2 regions of the Aeromicrobium duanguangcaii genome follow, and region 2 is predicted to be linked to the other one. Evidence: riboswitches for the same ligand, from Rfam matches in the RefSeq annotation. Region 2 holds a riboswitch; the other holds the start of a gene.
The links. A riboswitch is a leader RNA that binds a small molecule or an ion and turns the genes downstream of it on or off. The one in region 2 is predicted to bind S-adenosylmethionine.

Region 1 (5,421 bases), 370 kb from region 2:
GCCGCCGGGAACCGGGACGCGAAGCGCTCGGCCAGGGCGGTGATGGTCAGGGAGGGGTTCACCCCGAGATTGGCGGGGATGACGGAGGCGTCGGCGACGTAGAGGCCGGGATGGCCGTGGACCTCGTGGTTCGCGTCCACGACACCATCGGCCGCGGTCGCCCCCATCACTGCACCACCGAGGATGTGAGCGGTCACCGACAGGCCGCCGACCGACTCGCCGAGCAGGTTCAACGGCCGTCCGCCGGACGCCTCGGCGAAGGCGCGGGTGACCTCGTTGGCGACGGGCAGGTTGCTGGGCGGCCGCACTCCCCCGGTCAGTCGCGACCGCAGCACCCGGCGCCACGGCCGCAAGGGCGAGCGGCGGTGATCGAGCGCGAACTCGCTGTCCAGGCGCTGCATCGTCGTCAGGACGGTGAGCCGGTTCAGGAAGCGGTGAGCCGTCATCAGGCGGAGCTGTCTCAGCGGCGACCCGAGGATCGACAGCACCACGCGGCGCGCTCGACGGCCGGGATCGTCGTCGTCGACCATCGGCCCCAACTGAGCACGCATGTGCCAGCCGCCCATGTAGCGGTTCTGGGTCGTGTGGGTGCGCTCGTCGGGGTGGAAGTCGCTCGAGATCGTCGGCCCGCGCGAGAGGTCGTCGCCGCGCGGTTGCAGGACGGCGGTGAGGGCCTCGGAGTTCGTCCGCACGTGCTGACCCAACTGGTCCGAGACCCGCGGCAGGGCGCCGGTCTCGCGGCAGCGGTGGAGCAGCTCGACCGTGCCCAGGACGCCCGCGGCGAGGACAACCCGGCGGGCCCGGACGGTCGACTCGCGACCGCGCTCCCACGGGTGGCGCGTCACGATCTCGTACCCGCCGTCGACCGGTCGCACCGAGACGACCTCGGTCTCGGGGCGCACCTGCGCACCACGCTTCTCGGCCAGGAAGAGGTAGTTGAGGGTCAGCTGGTTCTTCGCGCCGTAGGGGCAACCGAGCAGGCACTCGCCGCAGAGCCGGCAGCCCGTCCGGTCGGGGCCTTCGCCATCGAAGAACGGGTCGAGCTCGGTCACGCCGGGGCGGCCGAAGAAGATCGCCGACGGCACCGGCCCGAACGTCGCCTCGGCCCCGACCGCCTTCGCCGCGGCATAGAGGTGGTCGTCCATCTCGCCGTGGTGCGGGTTGGTGACCCGGCCGAGCATCCGCGCGGCACGGGCGAGGTGGGGGGCGAGCTCGTTCTTCCAGTCGATCCCGAGCGCCGTCAGCGGCACGGCCTCGTAGAACTCGTCGCCGGGCTCGAGCAGGACGCCGGCCCAGACGATCGAACCACCGCCGACGCCGGACCCGCCGATGATCGCCATGTGGCGGAAGATCCGTTGCCAGAAGAACCCGCGCATGCCGGCGCGTGGCGCCCACAGGTAGGCGCGCGGGTCGCGCCGGGCGGCGAGCAGGGCGGCGTCGCTGAGGCGGCGGCCCTTCTCGAGCACCAGCACCGAGTGCCCGGCCTCCCTCAGCCGCAGCGCGGAGACCGCTCCCCCGAAGCCACTGCCGACCACCACGACGTCGGCGTCCCAGCGCCCGAGATCCTCCACGCGCTCAACCTAGTGTGAGCGCGGTCACCACGGCGCCTCATTCAGGCGGCTGGGACCCGCGCCTCCGCGTGCGCCTCGTCCGAGCGATCGTGCAGTGCCGCGAAGTCGCGCAGCTCGTCGCGCCCGGCCCGGGTCGCCCGCAGCGCGTTGGCGATGGCCACCAGGTCGACGACCTCCTGCAGCAGCGCGCCGACGATCGCCGGGATGACGCCGAACGCGGCGACGAGCATCAGCACGACCGAGAGCGCGATGCCGACCCAGATCGACTCCTTCGCGACCCGCAGGGTGCGCTGGCCGACGGACACCGCGACCGCCGCGCGGGAGATGTCGTCCCGGACGATGACCACGTCGGCGGACTGCGAGGCGGCCGTCGAGCCGCGGGCGCCCATCGCGACACCGACGTCGGCCACCGCGAGGACGGGCGCGTCGTTGATGCCGTCGCCGACCATCATCACGGGGCCCGGCTCGGCATCGCGGACGATGCGGACCTTGTCCTCGGGCAACAGCTCGGCCTCGACGCGGGTGACGCCGGCCTGGGCGGCGATGTGGGACGCCGTGGGCATCGCGTCGCCGGTCAGGATCATCCGCTGGCGGACCCCGAGGCGGTCCAGTTCGGTGAGGGTCGCCCGGGCGTTGGCCCGGAGCCGGTCGGAGATGAGCAGGACGCCCGCGAACACACCGTCGACGCCCACGTAGACGGCGGACTCCCCCGGTTCGAGGTCGGCGACCTCGAACCCGGTCGTGTGGTCGCGGACGAACGAGCCCTTGCCGACGACGACCTCGCGGCCCTCCAGCACCGCCGTCACCCCGTGGGTCGCGATCTCGCGGGCCTCGGTGGCGGGGACGAGGCGCAGTCCGCGTGCCTCGGCCGCCTTGCGGATGGACTCGGCCAGCACGTGGCCCGAGTACTGCTCGGCGGAGCCGGTGATCCGCAACAGCTCCTCCTCGTCGAGAACCGGCTGCCCGTCGGCTCCGCGCGCCGGCCGGACCTCCAGCAACTCGGGACGCCCGTACGTCAGGGTGCCGGTCTTGTCGAAGGCGGCGGTGCGGACCCGGCCGAGGGTCTCGATCGTGCCGCCCGACTTCACGATGACGCCGTTCTTCGCGGCGCGGGACATGCCCGCCAGGAACGCGACAGGCGCCGCGATCAGCAACGGGCACGGGGTGGCGACGACGAGCACCTCGGCGAAGCGGACGGGGTCGCCCGAGAGCCACCATGCGAGGCCACCGATCAGGTACGCGACGATCGTGAACGGCACGGCGTAGCGGTCGGCCAGACGCACCATCGGCGCGCGGGACTCGGAGGCTTCCCGCACCAGGGAGAGGATGCGCGAGTACTGCGAATCCTGGGCGGTCGCCGTCGCCTCCAGCACCACGGCGCGTTGGCCGTTGAGCACGCCGGAGAGGATCTCGTCGCCGGTCCGCCGGCTGACGGGAAGCGGCTCGCCGGTCAGCGACGACTCGTCGAAGCCGGCCTCGATCGCCCGCCCGTCCGAGTCGGTGGAGAGGATGCCGTCGACGGGCACCACCTCGGCAGGCCGCACCAGCAGCCGATCGCCGACGGAGATGCTCTCCATCGCGACGTCGCGCGTCGTGCCGTCGGGCAGCAGCAGGTGGGCGACCTGCGGCGCGCGTTCCAGGAGAGCCGACAGACTCCGCTTCGCCCGCCCGGCCGCGTAGTCCTCGAGTGCCTCGCCGCCGGTGAGCATGAGGCACACGACCAGCGCTGCGAGGTACTCCCCGACGAGCAGGGTCGAGGCGATGGCCGTCACGGCCAGGATGTCGATGCCCCAGTGCCCGTGCAGCAGGTCCTTGACCATGCCGATCGAGACTTTGACGAGAACGACTGCGCCGAAGGCCGAGGCCAGCCACTGGGCGGCGTCAGGGGCTCCGGAGAGTTCGAGTGCCAGGGTGCCTGCCAATGCCGCCAGGGTGGCGACCACCCACGGATGAAGCTTGGCCAGCTCCCAGGTCCTCATGCTCCTCGTCTCGCCCCCATACGCGGATCGGTACACCCAACCTTCAACAATACGCCGTCATTTCAGCCGATTCACGCATCGCGGCGGTCGCCGGTCAGCTCCAGAAGGGATATCTGTCGGCGCACCTGCGTAGGTTCCACCCGAGGTCAAGAGAGCCACCCACGCCTCCGGACAGAGGTGGCCGGCAACCGCGTCGCCCGACACGGTGCCCTCCGGAGAAGACCAGGGCCGTCCCGACCGGGACGACCAAGTCGGGCACATCCGTGCCCTCGAGAGAGGAGCCACCATGGCCGAGTTCACCGAGCACCGCACCCGCGACGAGTTGAACGAGTTGCTTCGCCACGCCCACTTCATCGCCGTCGGGAAGGGCTACACGGCGAAATTCGTCGAGAAGAACTACTCCGGATGGCACTGGAATGAGCTGATCCGGATGCTGCGCATGGGCGGCGTCGTGCGCAAGGGGGAGCACGACCGCCTCCGCTGCGACCCGAAGGTCGTCGGCGTGCGGTTCGGCCGAGGCTCGACCTTCCAGGTCGAGTGGGACTGGATGGGATGATCAGCCGCACCCGCGCCTGCGGACGCCTAGGCCCGGTGGACCTTCCACACGCCCATCATGAACAGGCTGATCGCGGAGACGATCCCCAGTGCCGTCCACCCGACGACGGAGGCGCGCTGCACTCCGAACTCGACAGGGCCCAAACTGATGAGCGCGATCACCGAGGTCACCCACGCGGCCAGGGCCACGAGCATGGCGATGGTGAGGATGATCCCGCCGAACCTGGACGGCTTGGTCTTCTCCTGGTGGGCTTGGTCCTGCGCTGATCCGACGTGCGGGACGTGCAGATGAGGCACATGCAGTGAGAGGGCCATGACGCACTCCGATCGGTAGAGGTCGCATTGACGAGCCGATCATTCGACAGTACGCCCGCATCTGCCTGGCGCAACAGGTCAAACGCCGTGGGATCAGCGCTCGACCCTTCGACGTTGCGAGGGTTGCCGATGAGGTTCGTGACGTCGGTCCTTCCATTGCGAGGCAGAGTTCACCGAGTCCCGGCGAGCAGGGTTCGCGCGGGACACCCCATCGGGGGCTCAGGACCGGCATGCTTGCGCCATGACGAATCTGCACGACAACCGCTATGTCGCGTTGGCCCGCCTGGTTCGCCGCTACGGACGCTCCGACCTGCTGTCCGGAACCCAGCTCGACGAGTTCGACATCGACGACGAGACGCCGCTCGGCGACGCCGAGCGCGCGCAGGCCTTCGCCGACGACCTCGAGAAGATGGGGCCGACCTTCATCAAGCTCGGCCAGCTGCTCTCGACGCGGTTCGACCTGCTGCCCGCGTCGTACACCACCGCGCTGGAGCGGCTGCAGGACGAGGTCGAGCCGATCGACTTCGACATCGTGCGCGAGGTCGTCGAGACCGAGCTCGGTGCCACGCTCAAGGAGCGGTTCAGCGACTTCGACGTCAAGCCCCTCGCTGCGGCGTCACTCGGCCAGGTCCACCGCGCGGTCCTGCGCAACGGGCGCGAGGTCGTCGTGAAGGTGCAGCGACCTCACGTCCGCGAGCTCGTGCGCGAGGACATGAAGGTGCTGGGTCGCCTGGCGCGCCTGGCCGACCGCCGGACCGAGATCGGGCGCAGCTTCGGCTTCGGCCAGCTGCTCGACCAGTTCCGCCGCTCGCTGGCCGGCGAGCTGGACTACCGCCGCGAGGCCCGCAACCTGGTCACCTTCGGCGAGCTGACCGCCCCCTACGACCTGCTCGTCGTGCCGCAGCCGGTCGAGCCGTACACGACCTCGAAGATCCTGACGATGGACTTCGTCGAGGGCCGCAAGGTCACCGACATCGGTCCGCTGGGACTGACCGACGTCG
Region 2 (5,421 bases):
CTTGGCGTTGCGGACGGCGTCCTCGATGCGGTGCTTGCGCTCCTTGAGCTCGACCTCCGTGGCCGCGCCGACCTTGATGACGGCCACGCCGCCGGCCAGCTTGGCGAGGCGCTCCTGGAGCTTCTCGCGGTCGTAGTCCGAGTCGCTGTTCTCGATCTCGGCCTTGATCTGGGCCACGCGACCCTGGATCTGGGCCTCGTCGCCGCCACCCTCGACGATGGTCGTCTCGTCCTTGGTGGTGACGACCTTGCGGGCGGTGCCCAGCAGCGTCAGGTCGGCGTTCTCGAGCTTGAGACCGACTTCCTCGCTGATGACCTCGCCACCGGTGAGGATCGCGATGTCGGTGAGCATGGCCTTGCGGCGGTCGCCGAAGCCGGGGGCCTTGATGGCGACCGACTTGAACGTGCCCTTGAGCTTGTTGACGATGAGCGTGGCCAGGGCCTCGCCCTCGACGTCCTCGGCGATGATCGCCAGCGGCTTGCCGGTCTGCATGACCTTCTCCAGCACCGGGACCATGTCCTTCACGGTGCTGATCTTGCTGTTGACGATGAGGATGTACGGATCCTCGAGCACGGTCTCCATGCGCTCGGGGTCGGTGACGAAGTAGCCCGACAGGTGACCCTTGTCGAACCGCATGCCCTCGGTCAGCTCGAGGTCGAGGCCGAACGTGTTCGACTCCTCGACCGTGATGACGCCTTCCTTGCCGACCTTGTCCATGGCCTCGGCGATGATCTCGCCGACCGTGGGGTCAGCGGCCGAGATGGACGCGGTGGAGGCGATCTGCTCCTTGGTCTCGACGTCCTTGGCCATGTCGAGCAGCTGGGCGCTGATGGCCTCGACGGCGGTCTCGATGCCCTTCTTCAGGCCCATCGGGTTGGCACCGGCGGCGACGTTGCGCAGGCCCTCGCGGACGAGCGCCTGAGCCAGGACGGTGGCGGTCGTGGTGCCGTCACCGGCGACGTCGTCGGTCTTCTTGGCGACTTCCTTGACGAGCTCGGCGCCGATCTTCTCGTACGGGTCCTCGAGCTCGATCTCCTTGGCGATGGAGACGCCGTCGTTCGTGATCGTGGGGGCTCCCCACTTCTTCTCGAGGACGACGTTGCGGCCCTTCGGGCCGAGGGTGACCTTCACGGCGTCGGCGAGCTGGTTCATGCCGCGCTCGAGCCCGCGCCGGGCTTCTTCGTTGAATGCGATGGACTTAGCCATGGGTGCGTGTCTCCGACAATGGGTAGAAGTGGATCTAGCACTCTCACTATACGAGTGCTAATCACCACAACTCAAGCCACCCCGCACCGGGGGCGATCCAGCCCGTCAGTGCTGAGGCTGCACGTTCTCGGCCTCGCGTCCCTTGGGACCGTCCACGACCTCCAACTCGACCGTCTGACCGTCCTCGAGGGTCTTGAAGCCGTTGATCGCGATCTTCGACCAGTGGACGAACACGTCGTCCTGGCCGTCGACGGCGATGAAGCCGTAGCCCTTGTCGGAGTTGAACCACTTGACGGTGCCATGCACCATGTGACCACCTGTTCTGCGCGAAAGGCCCGCGGCCGGACCCACTCAAGCGTATCGCCAGCAAGCCCCGCAGTGTGAATCGGATCCGGTCGTCGGCCCTACTGCCCGTGGCTCAACAGCCGCCGGCGACCGCCGGGATGATCGAGATCTGCGTGCCGTCGACCGTGCGGGTGTCCAGACCATCGGCGAAGCGGACATCTTCCTCCGCCACGTACACGTTCACGAAGCGGCGCAGCTTGCCGTCCTCGTCGACGATCCGGGCCCGGATCCCGGGGTAGGACGCCTCGAGCGACTCGATCACGGCGCTGAGGTTCTCGCCCTCGGCGCTGACCTGGGACTCGTCGTTCGTGTAGTTGCGCAAGATGGTGGGGATGCGGACGGAAACGGCCATGGGGATGCTCCTCGAGAAGGGGTGGGTCGGGCGGATCAGGCGATGCCGGCCGCGGTGAAGGCGTCGTAGGTGGGGGCGATGGTGGCGCGTGGGCCGACCGATCCGGCGACGGCGTCGAGCGTCTTGAGTCCGTGACCGGTGTTGATCACGACGGTCTCGAGCGTCGGGTCGAGCTGTCCGGTCTCGACGAGCTTCTTCAGCACGGCCACCGTGGTGCCGCCGGCGGTCTCGGTGAAGATGCCCTCCGTGCGCGCCAGCAGGACGATCGCGTCGCGGATCTGCTCGTCGTCGACCTCCTCGACCGCGCCGTCGGTGGCACGCGCGATGTCGAGCACGTAGACGCCGTCGGCGGGATTGCCGATCGCGAGGGACTTGGCGATGGTGTCGGGCTTGACCGGGCGGATCGCGTCCACGCCGTCCTTGTACGCGGTCGCGACGGGATTGCAGCCCTGCGCCTGCGCGCCGAAGATGCGGCACGGCTTGTCCTCGACCAGGCCCAGTTCGACCAGCTCGCGGAAGGCCTTGTGCACCTTGGTCAGCTGCGAGCCCGAGGCGACCGGGATGACCACCTGGTCCGGCAGCCGCCAGCCCAGCTGCTCTGCGATCTCGTAGCCGAGCGTCTTGGAGCCCTCGGCGTAGAACGGCCGGACGTTCACGTTGACGAACGCCCAGCCCGGATCCTCGCCGGCGATCTCGCTGGCGAGCTTGTTGACGTCGTCGTACGTGCCGTCGACCGCCACCAGGTTGTCCGTGAAGATCGCGGAGTTGACCTGCTTGGGCGTCTCGAGGTCGCTCGGGATGAACACGACCGTGCGGATGCCGGCCCGCGCGCCGGCCGCGGCGACGGCGTTCGCCAGGTTGCCGGTGGAGGGACAGGCGAAGACCGTGCTGCCGAACTCGCGGGCGGCACTGAGCGCACAGGCCACGACGCGGTCCTTGAAGGAGTTCGTCGGGTTGGTGCTGTCGTCCTTGACCCAGAGCTTCGTCAGACCGAGCTCGGCGGCGAGGTTGCGGGCCTCGAGCAGGCGGGTGAAGCCGGGCTCGAGGTTGGGGCTGGACTCGATGTCGTCCGGGACGGGCAGCAGCGCCTTGTAGCGCCAGATGTTCGCCGGCCCGGCCTCGATCTGCTCGCGGGTGACCGTGCCGAAGTCGTAGCCGATCTCGAGGGGTCCGAAGCACTCGTAACAGGCGTAGTGCGGGCCGAGATCGCGCGTGGCTCCGCACTCGCGACACGTCAGACAGGTGGCCCTGCCGAAGGCGCCGTCGCGCAGGGTGAGGGTCTGGTCCGGGGTCGTGAGGCTCACGAAGGCTCCATTCATCTCTCCGGGCCGAAGTTCGACCGCGGACGGAATTAGCACCTGGCCGGTGATCGGCTGGTTGCTGGGGCTTCGTCGGGCCGTGTCCCTCTGCCCCTCGGGATGAGTGGCTTCAGCGTAGGACGGCGTCTCACGATACGTCTACTCCGTCCGGATGTTGAGACGGACGGACGGTACGGCAGGAGCGGCTGCGGATCAGACCGGCACGAGGGAGTCGGCCAGCTCGCTCAGCCACGTCGCGACGGCGTCGGGGCCGTCGAGGACCACGTCCGCCAGCGGCACCAGCGCGTCCTGCTCGGCCGAGGCAGAGCACACCAAGGTGACGTCGACGCCGTCGGCACGCAGGGCGAGTCCCTCCTCGAACGCGGGGAGGTCACCGAGGTCGTCGCCCGCGTACATGACGACGTGGGGCTGGGTCGGCTCGATGGCGTGGCGCAGCGCCTGGCCCTTGTCCGAGCCCGACGCGCGCAGCTCCATGACCTGGCGTCCCGGCTCGACGTGCAGGCCGACCTCTTCGGCGAGCGCCTCGATCTGGGGTCGCAGCTCGTCGAGCAGGCCCGGCGCCACCCCACGCGTGTGCAGCGCGATGGCCAGTCCCTTGTCCTCGACGCGGATGCGCGAGGCGCCGTGCTCCTCGAGCCACGCCGGCAGGCACTCGGCGAGGTCGGAGACCCCCTGCGGGCGGGTGGGCCGGCGGACCTGGCCCGTGGCCGCGTCCCAGCGCTCGGCGCCGTACTGACCGAAGACGACGAGATGCTCCAGACCGGGGCCCTCCTCGAACCGGCCCAGGCGACGGACCTGGTCGACCGGACGGCCGGTGATGATCACGATCGCACCCAGCACGGGACCGAGACGACGCAGCGCGGCGAGCGATGTCGGATGGATGTACGCCGACTCCGGGTCCTCGACGATGGGAGCGAGGGTTCCGTCGAAGTCGAGGGCCAGCAGCATCTGCCCCGGGTCGGTCATGTCTCCATTATGGCGCGGCACGAAAGCTCAGCGGGGGCTGGCCAGCACGACGGTGAGGGACGACGACGACATGTTCGCGGTGGCGGGCATGAGCCGGACGATGCCGAGGTCCTGGCCCAGCAGCGCGGCCTCGGCCTGTCGCCCGGCCGGGTAGTAGACGGTGTCCTGCGGCACGCTGCCGCGCCAGTCCGAGACCGCCGCGACGCTCCAGCCCGCGACCCGCGCCTGGCCGGCGACTCGGGCGGCGAGGCCGCCGATGCCGATCTGGTTGTACACGCCGACCCCGATCGAGCGGGTGGCCGTGGGCTCGACGGTCGGCTCGGTCGTGGGCTTCGGCTTGGGCTTGGGCTTCTTCGTGGCCTTCGCGGTGGGCTCGGACTTCTCGGCCTTCGGCTTCTTGGTCGCCGGGGGCTCGGCGCCCGCGTCCTTCGCGGAGACCTCGGCGGAGGCCGCGGGGGCGTCGTCGCTGCGGACGACGTTGATGATGGCCACGCCGCCGAGAGCACCCAGGACGAGCCAGACCGCCGGCAGGACGATCAGCGACCACGTGGGCCGGGGGCGGCCGACGTCACGGCGATCCTCGGGGCGCTCGGACTCGGGCTGCTGCTCCACCTCAGCGGTCGGAGCCGGTGCGGCGGGCCTGACGCTGACGCTGGCGCTGCGAGCGCAGGCGACGGAGCCGCTTCACGAGCAGGGGGTCGTGCGCGAGCGCCTCCTCGGAGTCGATCAGCGCGTTGAGGATCTGGTAGTAGCGCGTGGCGGTCATGTCGAACTTGTCGCGGATCGCCTGCTCCTTGGCGCCGGCGTACTTCCACCACAGGCGCTCGAGCTCGAGCATCTCGCGGTCGCGATCGGACAATGCGCCCTCGCGGACCACCGGGTCGTGACTCTCCACCGCTGCCATGGCTCGATGGTACCGGCGGAATCACACGCTTGTCATTCGTGTCGGCGAATCGGCGCCCGGGCGCTCGTCACTCCCACGCGCGTGGACCCATTCTCATCTAGGGTGGGCCCATGGCGCCCGAGCAGACCGACTTCCTCGTGATCGCCAACCGCCTCCCCGTGGACCGCCTCGTCGGTCCCGACGGCGAGGTGGCGTGGCGCAAGTCCCCCGGCGGTCTCGTGACCGCCCTCGAACCCGTGATGAAGGTCAAGGGCGGCGCCTGGATCGGCTGGCACGGCGCGTCCGACGAGGACCTGCCCGAGTTCGTGCACGACGGACTGCGCCTCGTG

Region 1: linked by a shared signal. The riboswitch ahead of NP095_RS11410 (hypothetical protein) and the one ahead of thrC (threonine synthase) in region 2 are both predicted to bind S-adenosylmethionine.

Annotation. Positions count from the first base shown of each region.
Region 1 is NZ_CP101990.1:2,296,184-2,301,604, forward strand. Features, by position in the region: gene NP095_RS11400 (FAD-dependent oxidoreductase) at 1-1,571, opposite strand, end outside; gene NP095_RS11405 (heavy metal translocating P-type ATPase) at 1,613-3,550, opposite strand; SAM riboswitch class IV at 3,695-3,809, shown strand; gene NP095_RS11410 (hypothetical protein) at 3,837-4,106, shown strand; gene NP095_RS11415 (hypothetical protein) at 4,133-4,420, opposite strand; gene NP095_RS11420 (ABC1 kinase family protein) at 4,662-5,421, shown strand, end outside.
Region 2 is NZ_CP101990.1:2,662,244-2,667,664, forward strand. Features, by position in the region: gene groL (chaperonin GroEL) at 1-1,206, opposite strand, end outside; gene NP095_RS13125 (cold-shock protein) at 1,312-1,515, opposite strand; gene NP095_RS13130 (MoaD/ThiS family protein) at 1,625-1,903, opposite strand; gene thrC (threonine synthase) at 1,939-3,207, opposite strand; SAM riboswitch class I at 3,216-3,328, opposite strand; gene otsB (trehalose-phosphatase) at 3,415-4,188, opposite strand; gene NP095_RS13145 (LytR C-terminal domain-containing protein) at 4,216-4,800, opposite strand; gene NP095_RS13150 (DUF3263 domain-containing protein) at 4,802-5,092, opposite strand; gene NP095_RS13155 (alpha,alpha-trehalose-phosphate synthase (UDP-forming)) at 5,203-5,421, shown strand, end outside.